Regions from separate parts of the Niveispirillum sp. FG156 genome, predicted to be linked through region 3. Evidence: riboswitches for the same ligand, from Rfam matches in the RefSeq annotation. Region 3 holds a riboswitch; each other region holds the start of a gene.
The links. A riboswitch is a leader RNA that binds a small molecule or an ion and turns the genes downstream of it on or off. The one in region 3 is predicted to bind thiamine pyrophosphate.
Positions count from the first base shown of each region.

Region 1: it holds a riboswitch for thiamine pyrophosphate, as region 3 does, so the genes downstream of both, thiC (phosphomethylpyrimidine synthase ThiC) here and thiO (glycine oxidase ThiO) in region 3, are expected to answer to the same signal.
Region 2: it holds a riboswitch for thiamine pyrophosphate, as region 3 does, so the genes downstream of both, ACODSP_RS12830 (ABC transporter ATP-binding protein) here and thiO (glycine oxidase ThiO) in region 3, are expected to answer to the same signal.

Region 1 is NZ_JBMDKE010000030.1:8,815-15,852, reverse strand. It holds gene ACODSP_RS18810 (CobW family GTP-binding protein) at 1-689, opposite strand, end outside; gene ACODSP_RS18805 (Fur family transcriptional regulator) at 759-1,250, opposite strand; gene ACODSP_RS18800 (UbiX family flavin prenyltransferase) at 1,317-1,946, opposite strand; gene ACODSP_RS18795 (YdcH family protein) at 2,162-2,329, shown strand; gene thiC (phosphomethylpyrimidine synthase ThiC) at 2,563-4,404, opposite strand; TPP riboswitch at 4,472-4,601, opposite strand; gene ACODSP_RS18785 (DegQ family serine endoprotease) at 4,773-6,317, opposite strand; gene ACODSP_RS18780 (DUF2065 domain-containing protein) at 6,639-6,824, opposite strand; gene ACODSP_RS18775 (DUF3800 domain-containing protein) at 6,852-7,038, opposite strand, start outside.
Region 2 is NZ_JBMDKE010000017.1:102,502-109,539, reverse strand. It holds gene ACODSP_RS12855 (pectate lyase) at 1-1,482, shown strand, start outside; gene ACODSP_RS12850 (hypothetical protein) at 1,492-2,001, opposite strand; gene ACODSP_RS12845 (DUF192 domain-containing protein) at 2,088-2,582, opposite strand; gene ACODSP_RS12840 (acetoin utilization protein AcuC) at 2,619-3,767, opposite strand; gene ACODSP_RS12835 (DUF4440 domain-containing protein) at 3,817-4,317, opposite strand; TPP riboswitch at 4,450-4,554, shown strand; gene ACODSP_RS12830 (ABC transporter ATP-binding protein) at 4,547-5,317, shown strand; gene ACODSP_RS12825 (ABC transporter permease) at 5,314-6,084, shown strand; gene ACODSP_RS12820 (ABC transporter substrate-binding protein) at 6,090-7,038, shown strand, end outside.
Region 3 is NZ_JBMDKE010000011.1:85,976-93,013, reverse strand. It holds gene ACODSP_RS09085 (BaiN/RdsA family NAD(P)/FAD-dependent oxidoreductase) at 1-598, shown strand, start outside; gene ACODSP_RS09080 (thiazole synthase) at 727-1,497, opposite strand; gene thiS (sulfur carrier protein ThiS) at 1,499-1,699, opposite strand; gene thiO (glycine oxidase ThiO) at 1,712-2,860, opposite strand; TPP riboswitch at 2,853-2,958, opposite strand; gene def (peptide deformylase) at 3,249-3,746, shown strand; gene fmt (methionyl-tRNA formyltransferase) at 3,779-4,705, shown strand; gene ACODSP_RS09055 (thiamine phosphate synthase) at 4,702-5,322, shown strand; gene ACODSP_RS09050 (COX15/CtaA family protein) at 5,381-6,415, shown strand; gene ACODSP_RS09045 ((deoxy)nucleoside triphosphate pyrophosphohydrolase) at 6,416-6,802, opposite strand; gene argJ (bifunctional glutamate N-acetyltransferase/amino-acid acetyltransferase ArgJ) at 6,862-7,038, opposite strand, start outside.

The DNA.
Region 1 (7,038 bases), on a different contig from region 3:
TCCGCCTTCAGCCAGCGCTGCACATCCAGCGACTTGGTGTTGGGATTGTACAGGCCCGCATCGAACAGCAGGACCGGCAAGCCCTGATCCTTCTGCGCGTCGACATGCACCGCGCCGGGGTTCAGGTCATGCAGGCGGCGGCGCAGGGCCTCCACCGTGGCCGGCTCGGCCAGATCGGTCTTGGTCAGGACCACACGGTCGGCCACAGCCGCCTGCTTCAGGCTTTCCTCATGCTCGTCCAACTGGCCCATGCCATGGACGCTGTCGATGGTGGTGACCACCCCGTCCAGACGGAAGCGGGACGCGATCAGCGGATCGGTCATCAGCGTGTGCAGGATGGGGGCGGGATCGGCCAGCCCCGTCGTCTCGATCACCACGCGGTCGAATTCCGGAATCTCGCCGCGCATGCGCTTCATATAGAGGTCGCGCAGGGTCTCGGCCAGATCGGAACGGATGGTGCAGCACAGGCAGCCGCTATCCATCAGCACCATATTCTCGTCCGACTGTTCCACCAGCAGATGGTCCAGCCCGACCTCACCAAATTCATTGATGACGACGGCGGTGCGCACCATGGCCGGGTCGCGGATCAGGCGCGACAGCAGCGTGGTCTTGCCGCTGCCCAAAAACCCGGTCAGGACGGAAATGGGCAGGCGGGGCGGCGGGCTGGGCGGGGTCTGTTGCGTGGACAAGGGAGGATTCCTCGGGCAGAGAAAGGTCGGTTACTTAAACGGACATGTGGGGGACCAACACCCCAATCGTCAATGGTCGCGGCAGTCGGGGCAGATGCCCGTTACTTCAACGGTCTGCCGCTGTACCGTGAAACCCTGTGCCGCCGCACTGTCGGCGATGGCAGCCGCGATGCCGCGGTCGGTCAGTTCGGTGGCATTGCCGCAGCAGGAGCAGACCAGGAACTGCCCCGTATGCGCCGTGCCCGGATCGGGACAGCCGACAAAGGCATTCTGGCTTTCGATACGGTGGATCAGCCCCTGTTCCAGCAGGAAATCCAGGGCGCGATAGACGGTCAGCGGCGCCACCCGCTTTCCGTCCGCCGACAGGTCTTCCAGGATGGCATAGGCGCCGCGCGGCTTGTGGCTGGACCAGACCAGTTCCAGAACCCGCGCCCGCTGCGCCGTCAGGCGCACGCCGCGTTCGGTACAGAGCGCATCGGCCCGCGCCAGCGCATCCTTGACGCACGAGCCGTGGTCATGGCGGACGGCATGGTCATGATGGTGATGGGCGTGGCTGGACATGGAAAGGCCTTCACGGAGGACAATGCCAATGTAGGCAGGAGGACAGCGGAAGTGAAGGGTGGGTGGTCAGCCCCCCTCCCCCCAGCGCCGCACCCGGCCCGTGTCGATATCGAACAGGTCGAGCACGCGCCCGATGGTATGGTCGACCATGTCATCCAGGCTTTGCGGATTGGCATAGAAGGCGGGGACGGGCGGATAGACGATGGCCCCCATCTCCGTCACCGCCGCCATGGAGCGGATATGGCCCAGATGCAGCGGCGTCTCGCGCAGCATCAGCACCAGCCGCCGGCGCTCCTTCAGCACGACATCGGCGGCACGCGTCAGCAGCGAACTGGTGACCCCCGACGCAATCTCCGACAGGGACCGCACCGAACAAGGTGCCACGATCATACCCATGGTGCGGAAGCTGCCCGACGATATGGCGGCCCCGATATCGGTGATGGAATAGCTGACATCGGCCAGCGCGCGAATGTCGGCAACTTTCAGCCCCGACTCGTGTGCAGAGGTCACCTCGGCAGACCTGCTCATTACGAGGTGGGATTCGATGCCCACCCGGCGTAACGTTTCAAGCAGGCGTATGCCGTAAACAATGCCCGACGCCCCGCTGATCCCGACAATCATGCGTCGGGGCGGCGTGGATGCCGGGTACTGGTCAGGACCGGAAGAACCGGCCGGCTGTGGGAGGATATCTGCCATGGAGGTGATGTAGCGCCCCCGATGGTTTTCGTCCAGGGTGGCTAATCCGCCCCTCGAAAAACCCCGACACCCTATCCATATGCATAGAGCCGCAGGTTACGATTCCATGTCAGGATCGTGACCCATGTTTTGTCCCTCAGGAAAGGTCAAGCCGCGTTTCAGGTCCCAACAACCAGACAGGTCCGTTGTTCCATCGTTCAAGAAGGAGAGGCCGTATGTTGTTCCCCGAGCGTGTTGAATCGCTGCGTACGAAGCACGAGAACCTGGATCGGGAGGTGCGCATGGAAGCGCGCCGTCCCATGCCCGACACAACGACCCTGACCCGCCTGAAAATGGAGAAATTGCGCGTGAAGGAGGAAATGGACCGCCTGGCCCGCGCCTGACGGCATTTCCGGCCCCGAACGGCCAGAGGAAAGGCCCCCGTTCGCGATGCGGACGGGGGCTTTTTGCATGACGGGCGTTACACCCTCACCCTCCCAAGCCCTAACAGGCTTGGGCCCCTCCCTCTCCCGCAAGCGGGCGAGGGGCTGAAATAGGTTCCGCCCCTCGCCCACGAAGGTGGGAGAGGGAGGGGCCCGGCGGCGTCAGCCGACGGGAGGGTGAGGGCAACACGTCCTCAGTGATGATCCTCCGGCACCGGCCTGTCTGACAGGTACACCTGCCCGCCCTTCTCCTTGAAGGTTGCCGACATGGCCGCCATCCCCTCCTGCGCCGCCGCGTAATCGCGTACTTCCTGCGTGATCTTCATGGAGCAGAATTTCGGCCCGCACATGGAGCAGAAATGCGCCAGCTTGGCCCCTTCGGCGGGCAGGGTCTGGTCGTGATATTTCTCCGCCGTCTCCGGGTCCAGCGACAGGTTAAACTGGTCGCGCCAGCGGAACTCGAACCGCGCCCGGCTTAACGCGTCATCGCGTTCCTGTGCGCCTGGATGGCCCTTGGCCAGATCGGCGGCGTGGGCGGCCAGCTTGTAGGTGATCACGCCCACCTTCACATCGTCGCGGTCAGGCAGACCCAGATGTTCCTTGGGCGTGACGTAGCAGAGCATGGAGGTGCCGAACCAGCCGATCATGGCCGCACCAATGCCGCTGGTGATGTGGTCGTATCCCGGTGCGATATCGGTGGTCAGCGGCCCCAGCGTGTAGAATGGCGCCTCGCCACAGACCTTCAGCTGCTTGTCCATATTGGCCTTGATCTTGTGCATGGGCACATGGCCCGGCCCCTCGATCATCACCTGCACATCATGTTTCCAGGCGATCTGGGTTAGCTCGCCCAGCGTGTCCATCTCCGCGAACTGCGCCGCGTCATTGGCATCGGCAATGCTGCCGGGGCGCAGACCGTCGCCCAGGGAGAAGGCGATATCGTATGCCTTCATGATCTCGCAGATCTCATTGAAATGCGTGTAGAGGAAGTTTTCCTTGTGATGGGCCAGGCACCATTTCGCCATGATGGAGCCGCCGCGGCTGACGATCCCCGTCACCCGTTTGGCCGTCAGCGGGATATGGGCCAGCCGCACGCCCGCATGGATGGTGAAATAATCCACCCCCTGTTCGGCCTGTTCGATCAGCGTGTCCCGGAACAGTTCCCAGGTCAGGTCCTCCGCCTTGCCCCCCACCTTTTCCAGCGCCTGATAGATGGGCACGGTGCCGATGGGGACCGGCGAATTGCGGATGATCCATTCGCGGATCGTGTGGATATTGCGGCCCGTGGACAGGTCCATCACCGTATCGGCACCCCAGCGGATGGCCCAGACCAGCTTATCCACCTCATCCGCGACGGACGAGGTCACCGCCGAATTGCCGATATTGGCGTTGATCTTCACCAGGAAGTTCCGGCCGATGATCATCGGCTCCGTCTCCGGGTGGTTGATATTGTTGGGGATGATGGCCCGTCCCCGCGCAATCTCATCCCGCACAAATTCCGGCGTCACATGATCGGGGATCGACGCCCCGAAATCCTCGCCATCGCGCGCGGCCCGTTCGGCCAGCTTCGCCCGGCCCAGATTCTCGCGGATGGCGACATATTCCATTTCCGGCGTGATGATGCCTTTGCGGGCATAGTGAAGCTGGCTGACATTGGCACCGGCCTTGGCGCGCAACGGCGTGCGGGATGCCCGGTCAAACAGCGGCACGGGGCTTTCCTGCCCCTCGCGCAGACCATTATCTTCCGGCTTCACGTCGCGGCCCGCATAGGCCTCCACATCACCGCGCGCGGTCACCCAGGTGCGGCGCAGTTCGGGCAGGCCCAAACGGATATCGGTGCGAATGGCGGGGTCGGTATAGGGACCGGACGGATCATAGACCCGCACCGGCGGCTCATTGGCACTGGGCGACAGGTCGATCTCGCGCATGGCCACGCGAATGTCGGGAAAACGCTCCCCCGCGACATGCACCTTGCGACTGGCCGGCAGCGGGCCGGTGGTCACGCGGAATTCGGGATCGGTAATGTTGGTATCTGGCATCTGGACCTCCCTGTTCGTGGAGATCCGGGTTTGCGCACGGGGTGCGGCGGCACGGTTGGGGCAAACGGGGCCCCTATGCTTCCATCCCTACGCCGGTACGACCCGGATCAGGTTCGAAGGGTTCCCGCGCCGGTGCCGCCATCCTGGCGGTCCATGCGGTGTCTCAGCCCCTTGCCGGGGTTCCCCTTGGACGGGAGGGAAGGTGCGGGATGATGGGGTTGGGTGTCAAGGGCGGGTGTTCCATCAGCGGAACCGATGAAACACCCACACGCTAAGACGCCGTAGGTCAGGTCAAGCCGCAGGCGCGCCCTGACAGCAAAAGCTTTCAATCCTTATCTGTCAGGGCGGGGCTTACGCCCCGACCTGACCTACTGCCCGCCTTCCAGCGACAGGGCCAGGAAGGTCTGTTCGCCGCGGCGTTCGACCAGCAGCAGCACGGCCTTCTGGCCAGCGGTCTTGGCCTTGGCCACGCGGTCCTGCACCTCGGCGGGGGTGGTTACCGGCTGCTGGCTAACTTCCAGCACCACGTCGCCGGGGCGCAGCTGGCGCGACTGCGGCGGGGCGTTGGGGTTCACCTTGGTGATGACCACGCCCTTGGTCCCCTCGGCCAACTCAAACTGCTTGCGCAGTTCCGGCGTGATGGAGGAGACGGTGAGGCCCAGCGCATCCACCTGCTGCTGAACGGCACCATTGCCGGGGGGCTGTTCCTCCGCCGCACCTTCTTCCTCGGCGGCGGTGGGTTCCTCGGGGAACTCGGCCAGGGCAACGGTCACATTCACCGGCGTGCCCTTGCGGGAAATGCCGACATTGACCTTGGTGCCCACCGGCGTGCCGGCCACCATGCGCGGCAGGGTGCGGTTATTGGCCACTTCCTTGCCGTCAAAGGTCAGGATGACGTCGCCCGGCTTCAACCCGGCGGCGGCGGCGGGGCTGCCCTCCGTCACGGTGCCGACCAGGGCGCCCTTGTGATGGGCCAGACCCATGCTTTCGGCGATTTCCGGGGTCACCGACTGGATCTGCACACCCAGCCAGCCACGGCGCACCTTGCCGGCCTTGCGGATTTCCTCAATCACGGTCCGGGCCATGCTGGACGGGATGGCAAAGCCGATACCGACCGACCCGCCCGTGCGGCTGTAGATGGCCGAATTGATGCCGACCACGTCGCCGGCCAGATTGACCAGCGGACCGCCGGAATTGCCCTGGTTGATGGCGGCGTCGGTCTGGATGAAATCGTCAAAGCGACCGGCGCCGATATCGCGGGCGCGGGCCGACACGATGCCGGCGGTGACGGTACCACCCAGGCCGAACGGATTGCCGATGGCCACCACCCAGTCACCAACCTTCAGCACATCGCTGTCGCCCCATTTCAGGGCCGTCAGCTTCTGCTTGGTCTCAACCTTCAGCAGGGCCAGATCGGTCTCCTTGTCGGTGCCGATCAGCTTGGCCTTCAGTTCAGTCTGGTCGGCATCCTGGAAGATGACGGTGATCTCGTCGGCACCCTCAATCACGTGGTTGTTGGTGACGATGTAACCCGAGGCGTCGATGATGAAGCCCGACCCCAGCGACTGTGCCTTGCGCGGTGCCCCTTGCTGGCCCTGCTGCTGGCGTTCCAGGAAGTCGCGGAAGAATTCTTCCATGGGCGAGCCGGGGGGAAAGTCGGGCAGGGGCACCGCACCGCGGCCACCCTGCTTGTTCTGGATCGTCTGGCTGGTCGAGATATTGACCACCGACGGCAGTGTCTTTTCGGCCAGCGGCGCGAAACTGTCGGGCGCGCCGCGCTGGGCCAGGGCCGGCGGGGTGAAGATCAGGGCGGCGGTCACCGCCAGCAACGACAAGAGGCCGGCCACGCGGCCTTCCCGGACGGCGGCCCCGGCAGTGGCGCGGGCGGAACGGGAACGGAAGGCGTCGATCACGTCAATCTCCAGGGGCCGGTCATCCGCGCCCACACCCCGGGGCACGCATCGGCACGCCGGCCCGAAAGGGGCGCACCGACAGCCAACGAATATAGCGTGAAAGACCGCCTTGCGAAGCATTCCTTCGTAACAGGCGGATGGTAGGGGGTGCGAAAAGCGGCACCAAGGGGCCTTGGAACGGGTTTGTGCCGCAGAATGCCGTAGGTCAGGTCGAGCGCGATGCGCGAGCCCTGACAGAACAGGCCTTCGATCCTTCGCTGTCAGGGCGAGGCTTCAGCCTCGACCTGACCTACGGGCACAAACCCAACCGCTTGGCCTTAATTATCCCCGGATCGCTGCCAAGGCCACGACACCCAGGATGGCGGCACCCAGGCCGATCCGGCGCAGCAGGACGGGTTCCATGCCGGTAATGCGCTGGGCCATGTCCCGCATGGAATTGGGCGCAACGGCATAGAGCAGCCCCTCGATCACAAAGACCAGGGCCAGTGCGGTCAGAAAATCGGTCAAGACTGTACCCTCAATTCAGGCAGAAGACTATTCCATGACATAAAGTCCATGTTGGACACCGCCCTCTGAATCGAAGCAGTCCTTGATGACATCGTAGAATGTGGAATCGCCATATTCATGATATCTGAAAATAGCATAGGCGACCAAATCAGCCAGCTGCACTAAACGTGATGCTTTGGAATCAAGAAACACCGGGACTTCCGCATAGTTTCGG
Region 2 (7,038 bases), on a different contig from region 3:
ATGGATGAGGCTGCCGTCAATGGCGGCTATGTCTGGCAGTATCTGCCCGACTTCTCCCGCCGCTGGGGTGAGTTGGAAGCCAACAAGACCATGATCTGGGTACAGCCGCCGGGCACGCCCACCATGGGGCACCTGTTCCTGGATGCCTGGCACGCCACGGGCGACGCTTGGTACCTGGATGCCGCCATGAAGACGGCGGACGCGCTGATCAAGGGACAGCTGGAAAGCGGTGGCTGGAACTATGTCATCGATACAGCCGGTGAAGACTCGCTGAAGCGCTGGTACGACACCTATGGCAAGAATGCCTGGCGGATGGAGGAATTCCACCATTATTACGGCAACGGCACCTTTGACGATGCCGGTACCGCCGAGGCGACGCAGTTCCTGCTGCGCCTGTACCTGGAGAAGAAGGACAGGGGCATCAAGAAGGCGCTGGACAAGGCACTGGGCTTCATCCTGAATGCCCAATATCCCACTGGCGGCTGGCCACAGCGTTTCCCCCTGGTCAAGGATGGCGGCCTGCATGGCAAGCCGGACTATACCGGCTACATCACCTTCAATGATGACGTGTCGGGTGAGAACCTGGAGGTGCTGGTCTTCGCCTATCAGGTGCTGGGCGATAAGAAGCTGATCGACCCGATCCGGCGCGGCATGGATATCTTCATCGCCACGCAGCAGCCGCAGCCGCAGCCCGCCTGGGGTCTACAGCACCGCACCACCGACCTGAAGCCGGCGGGTGCACGCACCTATGAACCGGAAGCCTTCGCCACCCATACGACGGCCAACAATATCAAGCAGTTGTTGAGCTTCTACCGCCTGACCGGCGATGCGAAATATCTGGCACGGGTGCCAGAGGCGCTGGACTGGCTGGACAAGGTGCAGTCACCGCCCAGCCTGCGCACCCAGGGCCGCACGCACCCGACCTTCCTGGCAATTGGCAGCGACAAGCCGCTATATCTGCATCGGCGCGGGTCGAACGTGGTCAATGGTGAGTATTACACCAGCGACAGCCCGAATGAGGTGATTGCCCATTACGGGTCCTTCCGGTCCATCGACACCGCCGCCCTGCGTGCGGAATATCAGAAGCTGGCGGCCACGAAGGGCGAAGAGATTTCCAAGGGCTCGCCCATGCTGGCCAAGCCCGGCACCTACAAGCTGCCCCGCTATTTCACGCTGCGCGATGTCGATGTCTTCGACATGATGAAGACCGACAATGCCGAAAAGGTGGCAGGTGCCGACAAGCTGGCCGATCTGATCCGGGGCCTGAACCCGCGCGGATATTGGCCGGTGAAGCTGACCGCCGTATCGAACCCCTATATCGGCGATGGGCCGGCCACGCCGACGGGGGGCGAATACCGGGCGACGCGTGTGGGCGACCTGTATGACACCTCCCCCTACAATGCCGATTACCCGGTGGAAGGCATCTCCACCGCAGCCTTCGTCAAGAATATGGGCGAACTGATCAAGGCGCTGGGGAAATAAGGGCCGGCGTCAGATATCCAGATCCACCTGATGGCTGTCCGGGGTGACGGCCATCAGGGCATGGATATAGTTGGAAATCTTGGTGGCCCGTTCGCTATGCAGACCCAGCAGGATTTGAATCTGCTGCGCCAGTTGTACCGCATCGACCCCATCGCCGACCGCCGGCAGGGCCGGGGCTTCTGCCGGCATCTCCTCCTCCGCCGTCATGGCGGCCAGGGTCTGATCGGGTGTTGGCGGCGGCGGCGGCGGGTGGTCCGGCGGATGGTCGGGCTGCCGGTCGGCGAAGCGGCCCAGATTGTTGCGGATACGCTGCTTCTGCGGGGTGGTCAGGTCGGGCAGGCTTTCGACCTCGTCCATCACCAGGTCGATCAGGCGATGGCGAAGGCTGCGCCCTTCCCGTCCCTTTTCCTCCCGCCGCTGCCGTTCCTCAATCCTGTTGACACCCAGAACGTGACGATCCTTCGACGGCGGCGTCACCGGCGTGGGCAGTCGCTGCAAAGGGGACGTATAGAATGCCATACCCGATTTTACCACGCCGTATCCGTTTGGAAATGCGCTGGTTTCGGGCGTTTCAGGGCGTCAGTTGCCCGCGTGGCGCATGATGGTTACGGACGGCGTACCCCGAAGGCGGGATGCAGCAGCCGGTCACCCGCCTTGATCCCCAGCTTGGCCGACAGCCCGCCATTCAGTTCCAGCACCGCCAGCGCCGCCCCGGCGGATGGCAGCGGCGTCAGGTCCAGCGGCTTGCCATGCTGAATGTTCAGGATATAGCCGTTGGCATCGATGAAGATGATATCCAGCGGGATCAGGGTGTTCTTCATCCAGAAGGACAGTTTGCCTTCCTGATCGTTCAGGAACAGCATCCCCTTCTCATCCGCCATCTTCTCCACGAACATCAGGCCGATAGCCTGCTGCTGCGGGGTCAGGGCCAGATCGACATTGAAGCTGTGGCGCTGGCCGCCCTTGGTTTCAATCACCAGCGTGTCGCGATTCAGTCCCGTCTGCGGCCCCATCTGGGCGGCGGCATCGGGCATGGCGCCGGGCAGGATGACGGGGGAAAGGGACAGCAGCAGGGCAAGGGCCAGACGGCGCAGCAGCATGATGGTTCCAGGCGCTGGGTTACAGTAAGCCAGACCTTACCACAGGTCGCGCACGGATGCTGCGGCCTGCCGCACCATGTCGCGGATCGGCCCCTCATGCGGCGGATCGACCAGCGTTTCCATCCAGCGGCGGGGCGGATTGCGCCCCTCCCGCCGGTCCCAGGTCAGGGATTTCAGGACGTCCGCCGCGGCAGGGGTCAGCGGAGCCTCTGCCGGGTCGATCCCGTTCAGCACGGCCCAGATGCCGGCCCAGGCACGCCCCACCGACCAGGGATTATAGCCGCCGCCGCCCACCACGATGGTGCGCGGGGCCAGCCCCACCAGATCGCCCACCGCCCGCCACAGCGCGCGGTTGGACAAGGACAGGCGCGACAGGGGATCATCGGCCAGGACGTCGGCCCCTGTCTGGATCATCATGGCCTGGGGCCGATAGGCAACGGCCAGCGGGATGATCGCTTCCTCCACCACATGGCGGAATTCATCATCATTCACGCCGGCGGGCAGCGGGATATTGCGCGCCATGCCACCGGCACGATCATCCAGCTTGCCCGTGTGCGGCCAGCGCCCCTCCTCATGCGTGGAGATGGTCAGGACGCGTTCATCATCATGGAAGGCATCCTGCACCCCATCGCCATGATGCGCGTCGAGATCGACATAGAGGATACGGTCCAGCCCCTGATCCAGCAGCGCCATGATGCCAAGCACCGGCGCATTGAAGAAGCAGAAGCCGCTGGCCCGACCGGGGCGGGCATGGTGGGTGCCGCTGGCCGGGGAATGCACCACCCCGCCATCGCGCACCAGGTCGGCGGCCAGGATGGCGGCACCGGCGGCGATGGCGGGACGGCGGTACATTTCCGGGAAAACCGGGTTTTCCAGCTTGCCCAGCGCATAGCGCAGGGCCGTATCCAGATCGACTTTCTGATCCCGCTCCGCCCGCTGTACCGCCGCGATATAATCGCGGTCATGGAAGCGGGCCAGCTGTTCCGCCGTGGCCATCGGACTGTCCAGATAGACGGCATCATCCAGCCAGCCCATGGCGCGGGCCAGATCGGTCGCCACCGACACGCGCGGAATGGAAAGCGGGTGTTTCTTGCCGTAACTGGAATGGCGATAGATTTCACCACCCAGGTAAAGCGGGCGGGTCGTGGCGACGGATGAGAGGAGCGGGGCAGCGCTGTCGGGCATGATGAATGCAACTTATGTTGCGCCGCCGCATGGCACAAGAGGCGGAAAGTTATTTAATGGCTTCGTGATCGTAGGAAAAGACCCGCGCCAGTTTCCAGCCGTCGACCTCCAGCCGCCAGAACTGGCTGAACTTGGCCCTTCCCACCAGCTTTTCCGGCCCGTTCCCCTGCCGCTCATAGAAGACATGTTCGCCTTGCTGGAACACACCGACGCCGGCAATCGGGTGCAGGGTCATGCTGCCCGCCACCAGTTCGCGCCGTGACCGCCACGCGTCAGGCGCCTTTCGCCCCTCGCACTGCTTGGTATAGAGCTTGACCATGTCGGCGCCCGAGCGTGCCACTTCCCCGTCCTTGTCGTGATACATCTCGAAATCGGTGGTCAGTGACGCGGCGGCCCGTGCGGGATCGCATTGTTCAAAGAACAGGTCGAAGAATTCGGCATCGACCTTTTCAATGGTGGCGCGCAGGGCCGGGCCTTCCGGCAATGTCGCCGCCGAAACCGGAAGCGACAGGCCGGCAAGCAGGGCGGCGATCAACAAGGTGCGGTGCATCAGAACGGCCTCCACAATCGATGGACCTTCACTCAACCGCATCCGGTCCGCATGGCCAAGGGCCGACCAGGGGGATCGTCAGGGTTCCAATCATTTCCTTGCGGCCCCTGCGGTGCTTTGCCATAACCAACCAACCTCACTGGGGGGAGCCGATGGTCGGCTGAGAGGTCCTGTACGGGACGACCCCTGGAACCTGATCCGGCTGATACCGGCGTAGGGACAGTGATCCATGATTGATGTTCCGGGGCCCGCTGCGGCCCCGCCCGCCCCCGCCATTCAGGTTTCCGACGCCGCCATCGGCTTTGGCGGGCGCCTGTTGTTCAGCGGGCTGTCGATGCACGCACCGGGGGGCATGACCACCTGCCTGCTGGGCCCCAGCGGGGTTGGCAAGTCCAGCCTGCTGCGGCTGATCGCGGGGCTTTTGGCCGGTACGGGTAGCGTCACCGCCGATGATGGCAAACCGCTGTCCGGTCGCATCGCCTGGATGGGGCAGCAGGATCTGCTGCTGCCCTGGGCCAGCGTGCTGGAGAATGTGACGCTGGGCGTCACGCTGCGCGGGGGCCGGGTCGGCGCCACGGACCGGGCGCGGGCCATGGCCCTGCTGAACAATGTCGGCCTGGGGGACCGCGCGGGCGACCGGCCCGATGCCCTGTCGGGTGGCATGCGGCAACGCGCGGCCCTGGCCCGCACCCTGTTCGAGGACCGGCCCATCGTCCTGATGGATGAGCCTTTTTCAGCGCTGGACGCCATCACCCGGCTGGATATGCAGGATCTGGCGGCGCGGCTTCTGTGCGACCGTACCGTCATCATGGTGACGCATGACCCGATGGAGGCGTTGCGCCTGGGGCATCAGGTGCTGGTGTTGAGCGGTGGTCCGGCACGGCTCTCCACACCGCTGACCCCGGTTGGCGACACGCCGCGCCCGCCGGATCAACACGCGTTGTTGACGCTGCAGGGTGAATTGCTGTCACGCCTGCGCGGCGGGGGAGAGGCGGCATGAGGGCAGGTCGTTTCCTGCGCGCTATCGTGACATTGGCGGGGCTGATCCTGGCCTGGGCGCTGCTGGTGCGGCTGGCGGATCTGCCGCATTTCATCCTTCCGGGGCCGGAACGGGTGGCGCTGCGTCTGGTCGACGACTGGGCGCTGCTGGCCGGCCATGCGGGCTATACCTTGCTGGAGATTGTGCTGGGCCTGATCCTGGGCACGGTCTGCGGCGGGCTGGCGGCGCTGGCCCTGACGGCATCGGTGGCGGCCCGGCGCTGGCTGCTGCCGCTGCTGCTGGCCAGCCAGGCGGTGCCGGTCTTTGCCATTGCCCCGCTGCTGGTGCTGTGGCTGGGCTATGGCATGGCGTCCAAGGTGGCGATGGCCACCCTGATCATCTTCTTTCCCGTCACCGCCAGCTTCTTCGACGGGCTGCGCCGCACCGATCCCGGCTGGCTTGATCTGGCCCGAACCATGGGGGCCAGCCCCTGGGCGGTATTGCGCCATATCCGCATGCCGGCGGCATTGCCGGCGCTCGGCTCCGGCCTGCGCATGGCCGCCGCCGTGGCCCCCATCGGGGCCGTGGTGGGGGAATGGGTCGGGGCGTCGGCGGGGCTGGGCTACCTGATGCTGCACGCCACGGCGCGGGTGCAGACGGACCTGACCTTCGCCGCCCTTTTCATTCTGGCGCTGCTGGCCGTTGGCCTGTGGCTGCTGGTCGATCTTACCGTTCGCCGGGCATTGCCCTGGCTGCCTGACAGCGTGATGAGCAAGGAAGAGAGATGATGAAGATGCGTTGGATGCGCGCGGTGGCCGTGGCCGCCGCCATGACCGCCAGTGCGACAGGCACCCTGCCCGCCCTGGCGCAGGACAAGATGACGGTGCTGCTGGACTGGTTCGTGAACCCCGACCATGGCCCGCTCTATGTCGCGCAGGAAAAGGGCTACTTCAAGGAGGAAGGCCTGACGGTGGAGATGATCGCGCCCGCCGATCCCAACGACCCGCCGCGTCTGGTCGCCGCCGGCCAGGGTGATATCGCCGTGTCCTATCAGCCGCAGCTGCATTTGCAGGTCGATGCCGGCCTGCCGGTGGTCCGCGTCGGCACCCTGGTCGCCACGCCGCTGAACAGTGTCATCGTCCTGAAGGATGGGCCGATCAAGTCCATCAAGGACCTGAAGGGCAAGAAGGTCGGCTTCTCTGTCGGCGGGTTCGAGGATGCGCTGCTGGGCGCCATGCTGGAAAAGCACGGCCTGTCGCTGAAGGACATCACCCTGATCAACGTCAATTTCTCCCTGTCGCCGGCTTTGTTCACGGGTCAGGTGGACGCCATTGTCGGCGGTTACCGCAATTTCGAACTGAACCAGATGGCGATTGAGAAGAAGGAAGGCCGGGCCTTCTTCCCCGAGGAAGAGGGCGTGCCCGCCTATGACGAGCTGGTCTTCATTACCGCGAAGAACAAGGTGAATGACCCGCGCATCGGCCGTTTCCTGAACGCCGTGGAACGCGGCACCCAGTTCCTGATCAACCATCCGGACGAGGCCTGGGGCCTGTTTATCAAGGGCCGCAAGGATTTGGATACGGAGCTGAACAAGCGCGCCTGGAAGGACAGCATCGCCCGCTTCGCCCATAGCCCGCGCGCCCTGGACAATGCCCGCTATGACCGGTTCGCGCAGTTCCTCAAGGCGCGCGGCCTGATCAAGACCACGCCGGACGTCGCGACCTACGCGGTTGAGGTAAAGT
Region 3 (7,038 bases):
TCTGGACAAGCTGAAGGACCTGTCGGGCGTACCGCTGGAGGCATCGGTTTCCTGCGGCAAGGGCCGGTTCCGCGAAGCGCTGCTGATTACCCATCGCGGCCTGTCGGGGCCGTCAATCCTGCAAATCTCCTCCTACTGGCGGGAGACGCAGGGGGTACGCATTGACCTGTCACCCGATCTGGCCCTGGCCGAGCATCTGAAAGGCCTGAAGAAGACACGCCACAAGGCGGAGCTGAAGACCATCCTGGGCGAAATCCTGCCCCGCCGCTTTGCCGAGCGGTTGTTTGAGGTGGCGCTGATCGGCCCTGCGCCCCTGGTCAACCGACCCATGGCCGACATCAAGGATGCCGACCTGATGGCGGTGTCCAGCGCCCTGCACGCCTGGACGGTGCTGCCGGACGGGACGGAAGGCTACCGCACAGCGGAGGTGACGCTGGGCGGGGTGGACACCGCCGAACTGTCATCCAAGACCATGGAAGCCAAGAAAGTCCCCGGCCTGTTCGTGGTGGGAGAGGCCGTGGACGTCACCGGCTGGCTGGGCGGCTATAATTTCCAATGGGCCTGGTCCAGCGGCCATGCGGCGGGGATGGCGGCGTAGGGGCCGTGACACGGAGTTTCCGCGGATTACGGCTACGCCTAATCCGCGCTACGAAAATGCTCGCAACCAGATATCAGCGTAGTGCGGATTAGCGTCAGCGTAATCCGCGGAAACCCGGCAGGGGACCATCACGTCCCAATCAACCCCAGTTCCGGGCTTGATGCCTCTGCACGCAGACGCTTGGGGATGCGGCCCGCCAGACGGGCCATGCGGCCCCCTTCCACCCCGGCCCGCATGGCCGCCGCCATCATCACGGGATCGGTACTTTTCGACACGGCGGTATTCAGCAACACGGCATCGCAGCCCAGTTCCATGGCCAGTGCCGCATCGCTGGCGGTGCCGATACCGGCATCCAGGACCACGGGAACCGCGCTGTTCCGGCAGATCGTCTCGATATTGTACGGGTTCAGGATGCCCAGGCCTGTGCCGATGGGGGCACCCAGCGGCATGACGGCGGCACAGCCGACATCGGCCAGCCGGCGGCAGATGATGGGATCATCGGTGCAATAGGGCAGGACCACGAACCCGTCACGCACCAGCTCATCCGCCGCGCGCAAAAGCTGCTCCACGTCAGGATACAGCGTCTCGCGGTCGCCGATCAGTTCCAGCTTGATCCAGTTGGTGTCCATGGCCTCCCGCGCCAGCTGCGCGGTCAGCACGGCATCCTTGACCGTGGAACAGCCGGCGGTATTGGGCAGCAGCCAGACCTTACCCGCCACCAGATCCAGCAAGCCTTCGCCATATCCGGTCAGGTCGGCGCGGCGCACGGAGACGGTGAGGATTTCAGCGCCGGACGCCGCCAGACTGTCCAGGAACACCTGCTGGTTGGGATAACCGGCAGAGCCCAGGAACAGGCGCGACCGGAAGCTCTTGCCCGCGATCTTCAGCGGATCATTCATCTCAACCACCTTGCAGAACCTTGACGATTTCCACCCGGTCGCCGGGGGAGAGGATGGTATCGGCCCAGCGCCCGCGCGGAACCACAGTATCGTTGAGGGCCACGGCAATGCCGCGCGTGGCCGGATCAATCCCTTCCACCGCCATCACGGCGGTCAGGGCGTAATTGTCCGGTTCCAGGTTCTTGCCATTGACGCTGATCATCAGCTCCACCCCTTACGCGGCCCGCGCCGCATCGAAACGGCCAGCCCCAAACGGGGCGATATGCGGATCGACACGCCCGGTCAAGACCAGACAGGATATGGCATCCGCCGTGAGGGGGGCCAGCAGGATGCCGTTGCGGTGGTGCCCCGTGGCCAGCACCAACCCCTCCAGCCCCGCCGCCGGCCCCAGGATGGGCGCATCATCGCGGCAGCCGGGCCGGTGGCCCACCCACATCTCTTTGACCGGCAGTTCCTCCACCCCCGGCAGGGCGCGCCAGGCCGCATCCAGCAGGGCCAGAACCCCGCCCGCCGTCATCTGCGCGTCAAACCCCTTTTCCTCTGTCGTGGCCCCGATGATCAGGGTGCCGTCGGCGCGCGGCACCAGATAGCATTTGGGCGCCCAGACCACATGCGACAACAGCGGGTTGGCGGGGTCCATGGCGAGCGACATCATCTGCCCCTTCACGGGCCGCACCGGCGGCGGGCTGGCCTGTCCGGGGACAAGGCGCGACCAGGCACCCGCCGCCAGGACTACCGTATCGGCGGCCACACTGCGGTCACCCAGGACCACGCCCGTCACCCGCCCGCCCTGCACATCCAGACCCGTGACATCCACACCCTCATGCAGGCGCGCGCCGGTCATTTCCAGGGCCACGCGCAGGGCCGCAGCGGCCAGCCGGTTATCGACCTGCCCATCCTTGGCGCTGAATATGCAGGCGGCGGTACGCGGGTTCAGGAAGGGTTCCTTCTCCTTGGCCGCCGCCCCCGACAGCCAGACGAGGTCCAGGCCCAACCCGCGCTGAAACTCATAGTTCGAGCGCAGCAGCTCCACCTCGTCCCGGGTGCTGGCCACGACCAGCGTGCCCTCGCTGCGCAGGCCGACTTGCATACCGGTCAGCGCCTCCAGCTCTGCGGCGAAACCCGGCCAACGGGCTTGGCTTTCCAGGCACAGCGGCAGCAGGCGCTGCTCGCCCGGTTCCGCCTCCACCCCGGCCGCCAGCATGCCGGCGGCGGCGCGGGTCGCCCCCTGGCCCGCACTGGCCCGGTCGAAGATATCGACCGATGCCCCGGCCTGGGCCAGCCGCCAGCCGATGGCCATGCCGATGATGCCGCCGCCGATGATGGCGACGCGCGGTCTGTCGGGTCTGTGCAGCAAACTCATTTCCGCCTTCTCCCTTCGCCGGCATGACCCGGATCAGGTTCGATGGGTGTGATCTCAGCCGCATGGCGATAATGCATGCGGCACCCCAGGGTCCATGCGCTATGTCATGGGCCTGTCACGTCCGGAATGCAAGGGGACGCGCGCTGACATACCAATCTCCCTCATGCGCCGGGCGCTGCCATACGGCAGCTTGGCTCGCGGCGCACGAGCGCCGGGCTGGCGGTCGCCAGCCTCCAATCTGCCAAGGGTCAAACCCTCGGCAGATTGGTATCAGTTTCACCCGCCGGTCCGCCCCGCCGGGATCGCGCTTGACCATTGGCGGCGCTGGGCATATTTGCCCCATGGGGACAGTCCCGTCCCGCCCCTTTTCTGCCCGGACCCCGCACCCATGTCGCTGCTGCCCATCCTCACCATCCCCGACACCCGCCTGAAGGCGAAGTGCAAGCCCTTGACCAATGTCGATGGCCGCGTGGCGACGCTGATGGATGACATGCTGGAGACCATGTACAAGGCGCCGGGCATCGGTCTGGCGGCCCCACAGATCGGGTTGCTTGAGCGGGTCATCGTCGTGGACGTGTCGGAAAACCGCAGCGACGCGCTGGCCATGGTCAACCCGGAACTGATTTGGACCTCTGACGAACAGGCCATCACCCAGGAAGGCTGCCTGTCCATTCCGGAGATTTATGCCGAGGTGACGCGGCCCAAGATGGTGCGCGTGCGCTATGTCGACCGGGGCGGCGAGGTGCGGGAAATGGATGCCGACGGCCTGCTGGCCACCTGCATCCAGCACGAGATCGACCATCTGAACGGCGTGCTGTTCATCGACCACCTCTCGTCGCTGAAGCGCAACATGCTGCTGCGCAAATACAACAAGGCGAAGAAGTAACGCTTCCGCCCACCCCTTCTGAAAGGTGCCCCATGCCGCTGCGTCTCGCCTTCATGGGCACGCCGGATTTTTCCGTCTCCATCCTGGATGCGCTGGTGGCCGCCGGGCATGAGGTGGTGTGCGTCTACAGCCAGCCGCCGCGTCCCGCGGGGCGGGGGCAGCAATTGCAGGCCAGTCCCGTGCATCGCCGCGCCGAGGCGCTGGGCATTCCCGTCCGCACGCCCAAAAGCCTGCGCAAGGCAGAGGAACAGGCGGAGTTCGCAGCGCTCAACCTGGATTGCGCCATCGTCGCGGCCTATGGCCTGATCCTGCCGCAGGCCATTCTCGATGCGCCACGCCTGGGCTGCGTCAATGTCCATGCCAGCCTGCTGCCGCGCTGGCGCGGGGCGGCCCCTATCCAGCGGTCGATCCTGGCCGGCGATGCGGAAACCGGCGTCACCATCATGCAGATGGATGCCGGCTTGGATACCGGTGCCATGCTGCTGAAAGACCGGCTGCCCATAACGGCGCGGATGAATGCCGCCGACCTGCATGACGCGCTGGCCGAGATGGGCGCGCGGTTGATGGTGGCCGCCCTGCCCGGCATTGCCGATGGCAGCCTGCCCCCGGTGGCGCAGCCGGTAGAGGGCGTGACCTATGCCGCCAAACTGTCTAAGGATGAGGGACGGCTGGACCTGACCCGGTCCGCCCCCGAACTGGACCGGCAGGTGCGCGGCCTCACCCCCTGGCCCGGCACCTGGATCGATCTGGCCAATGGCGAGAAGCTGAAGGTGCTGGAGGCACAGGCGGTCGATGGGGCGGGCGAACCCGGCACCCTGCTGGACACCGGCCCGACCCTGGCCTGTGGCGAGGGGGCGCTGCGTCTGATCCGGGTGCAGCGGCCGGGCAAGGGGCCGGTGGATGGTGCCGCCTTCCTGCGCGGCTACGCCCACCAGATCGGCGGAAAGCTGACGGCGTGAGGCTGCTGCCCGACCCACCCCTGCTGCTGATCACCGACCGGCATCAGGCGGGTGGCGATCTGGCGTCGGTGGTGGCCGCCTGTGTGGCCGCCGGGTGCCGCTGGGTCAGCCTGCGGGAAAAGGACCTGCCGCGCGACCATCAATCCGCCCTGCTGATGCGGCTGCGGCCTGTCCTGGCGCAGGTCGGTGGCGTGTTGACCATCCATGGCGATATGGCGCTGGGCAGCCTGTGTGACGGGGTGCATCTGCCGGATGGCGGGGATATCATCACGGCACGGGCCCTGCTGGGACCGGATGCCCTGATCGGCGCCTCCTGCCATGACCGGGATGCTGTGGCGGCGGCGGCGCGCGACGGGGCGGATTATGCCACGCTCAGCCCCATTTTCCTGACCCCATCCAAGCCGGGCTATGGCCCGGCCTTGGGGCCGGCAGTGCTGTCCGGCCTGCCCCTGCCCACCCTGGCGCTGGGCGGGGTCGATGGCGGGAATGCCGGGGCCTGTATCGGTGCCGGGGCGGCAGGCGTCGCGGTGATGGGGACGGTCATGCGCGATCCGGCATCGGTGGGGCCGATCCTGTCCGCCCTGGCTGCGACGCGGGGCCGCAAGCCCGGCATTTGACCAGCGGGCCGTATCGACCCCATATCACCCCATCTTTTCATTCACCGAACGGCCTGTCATGACCGCCGCCCCTCCCGTACCCGGCCATCGCGCCGTCGCCAACTGGCTGCTGGCCTGTGCCGGCATGGTTTTTGTCATGGCCATCATCGGTGCCATCACCCGCCTGACGGAAAGCGGCCTGTCCATCACCGAATGGAAGCCCATCACGGGCGCCCTACCGCCGCTGAACGAGGCGCAGTGGTTGGCGGAGTTCGAAAAGTACAAGCAGATCCCCGAATATCAGGTCCTGAACCAGGGGATGAGCCTGGATGAGTTCAAGCAGATCTTCTTCTGGGAATGGTTCCACCGCCTGTGGGGCCGCTTGATCGGCGTGGTCTTCGCGGTGCCGCTGGTCTGGTTCGCTGTGAAGGGCATGGTGACAAGGTCCATGCTGCCCAAACTGGTGGGCCTGTTCCTGCTGGGCGGGCTGCAGGGTTTCATCGGCTGGTTCATGGTGCAGTCGGGCCTGTCCGTGCGCACCGATGTAAGCCATTACCGGCTGGCCATGCATCTGTCGATGGCCCTGATCCTCTACGCCCTGCTGATCCAGGCGGGCCTGGGCCTGCGCCATCCCGGTGCCGCCCACCGCCCTGACCGTGCCGGCCTGCGCCGCCATGGCTGGGCCGCCATGCTGCTGGTGTCCATCACGGTCGTGTGGGGGGCCTTTGTGGCCGGGCTGGATGCCGGCTTCGCCTATAATACCTGGCCGCTGATGAATGGGGAGTTTGCCCCGCCGGAGGTCTGGAACCTGTCGCCGGCCTGGCTGAACTTCCTGGAAAATACCGCCATGGTGCAGTTCACGCACCGCTGGCTGGCCATCGCCACCGCCGCCACCGTCCTGTCCTATGCCTGGCGCGTGGGACAGCGGGCCGATTTGCCGGAGGTGGCGAAGCGGTCGGCGCTGTGGCTGTCGCTGGGCATTGGCGGGCAGGTGGTGCTGGGTATCACCACCCTGCTGCATGCCGTGCCGGTGGCCCTGGGTTCCGCCCACCAGGGGGGTGCCCTGGTGGTCATCGCCCTGCTGATCCGGTCGATCCACACCCTGCGACGATGATTAGAGCAGGTCCCGCAGGATCGGGATCAGCGGAATATCCGCCGGCGGCATCGGGTAATCGGCCATACGCACCGGCTTGACCCAGGCCAGCTGCTGCCCCTCCATCGGGGTCGGCGTCCCCTTCCACACGCGTGCCGCATAAAGCGGCATCAGCAGGTGGAACGTCTCATAGGTGTGGCTGGCGAAGGCGATGGGGGCGAGGCAGCTTTCCGCCGTATCGATCCCCAACTCCTCCTTCAATTCCCGCACCAGGGCCGCTTCCGGCGTCTCGCCCTCATCGACCTTACCGCCGGGAAATTCCCACAGGCCCGCCATGGATTTGCCGGGCGGACGCTGCGCCAGCAGCACGCGCCCGTCGGCATCGACCAGGGCGACGGCGGCCACCAGGACAGTGCGGACCGGCCCTGTCCGGGCCGGCTCCTGCCAGCAGGGTGTGTCGCCGCCGCTCACGACCGGTAGCTGCCATTGATGTCGATATAGCCGTGGGTCAGGTCGCAGGTCCACACCGTGGCGTTGCCGGAGCCCAGGCCGATATCAACCTCCATCAGGATTTCCTGGCCCTTCATGTGGGCGACGACAGGCGTCTCGTCATAGCCAGGAACCTCCATCCCGTTGGCGCAGAT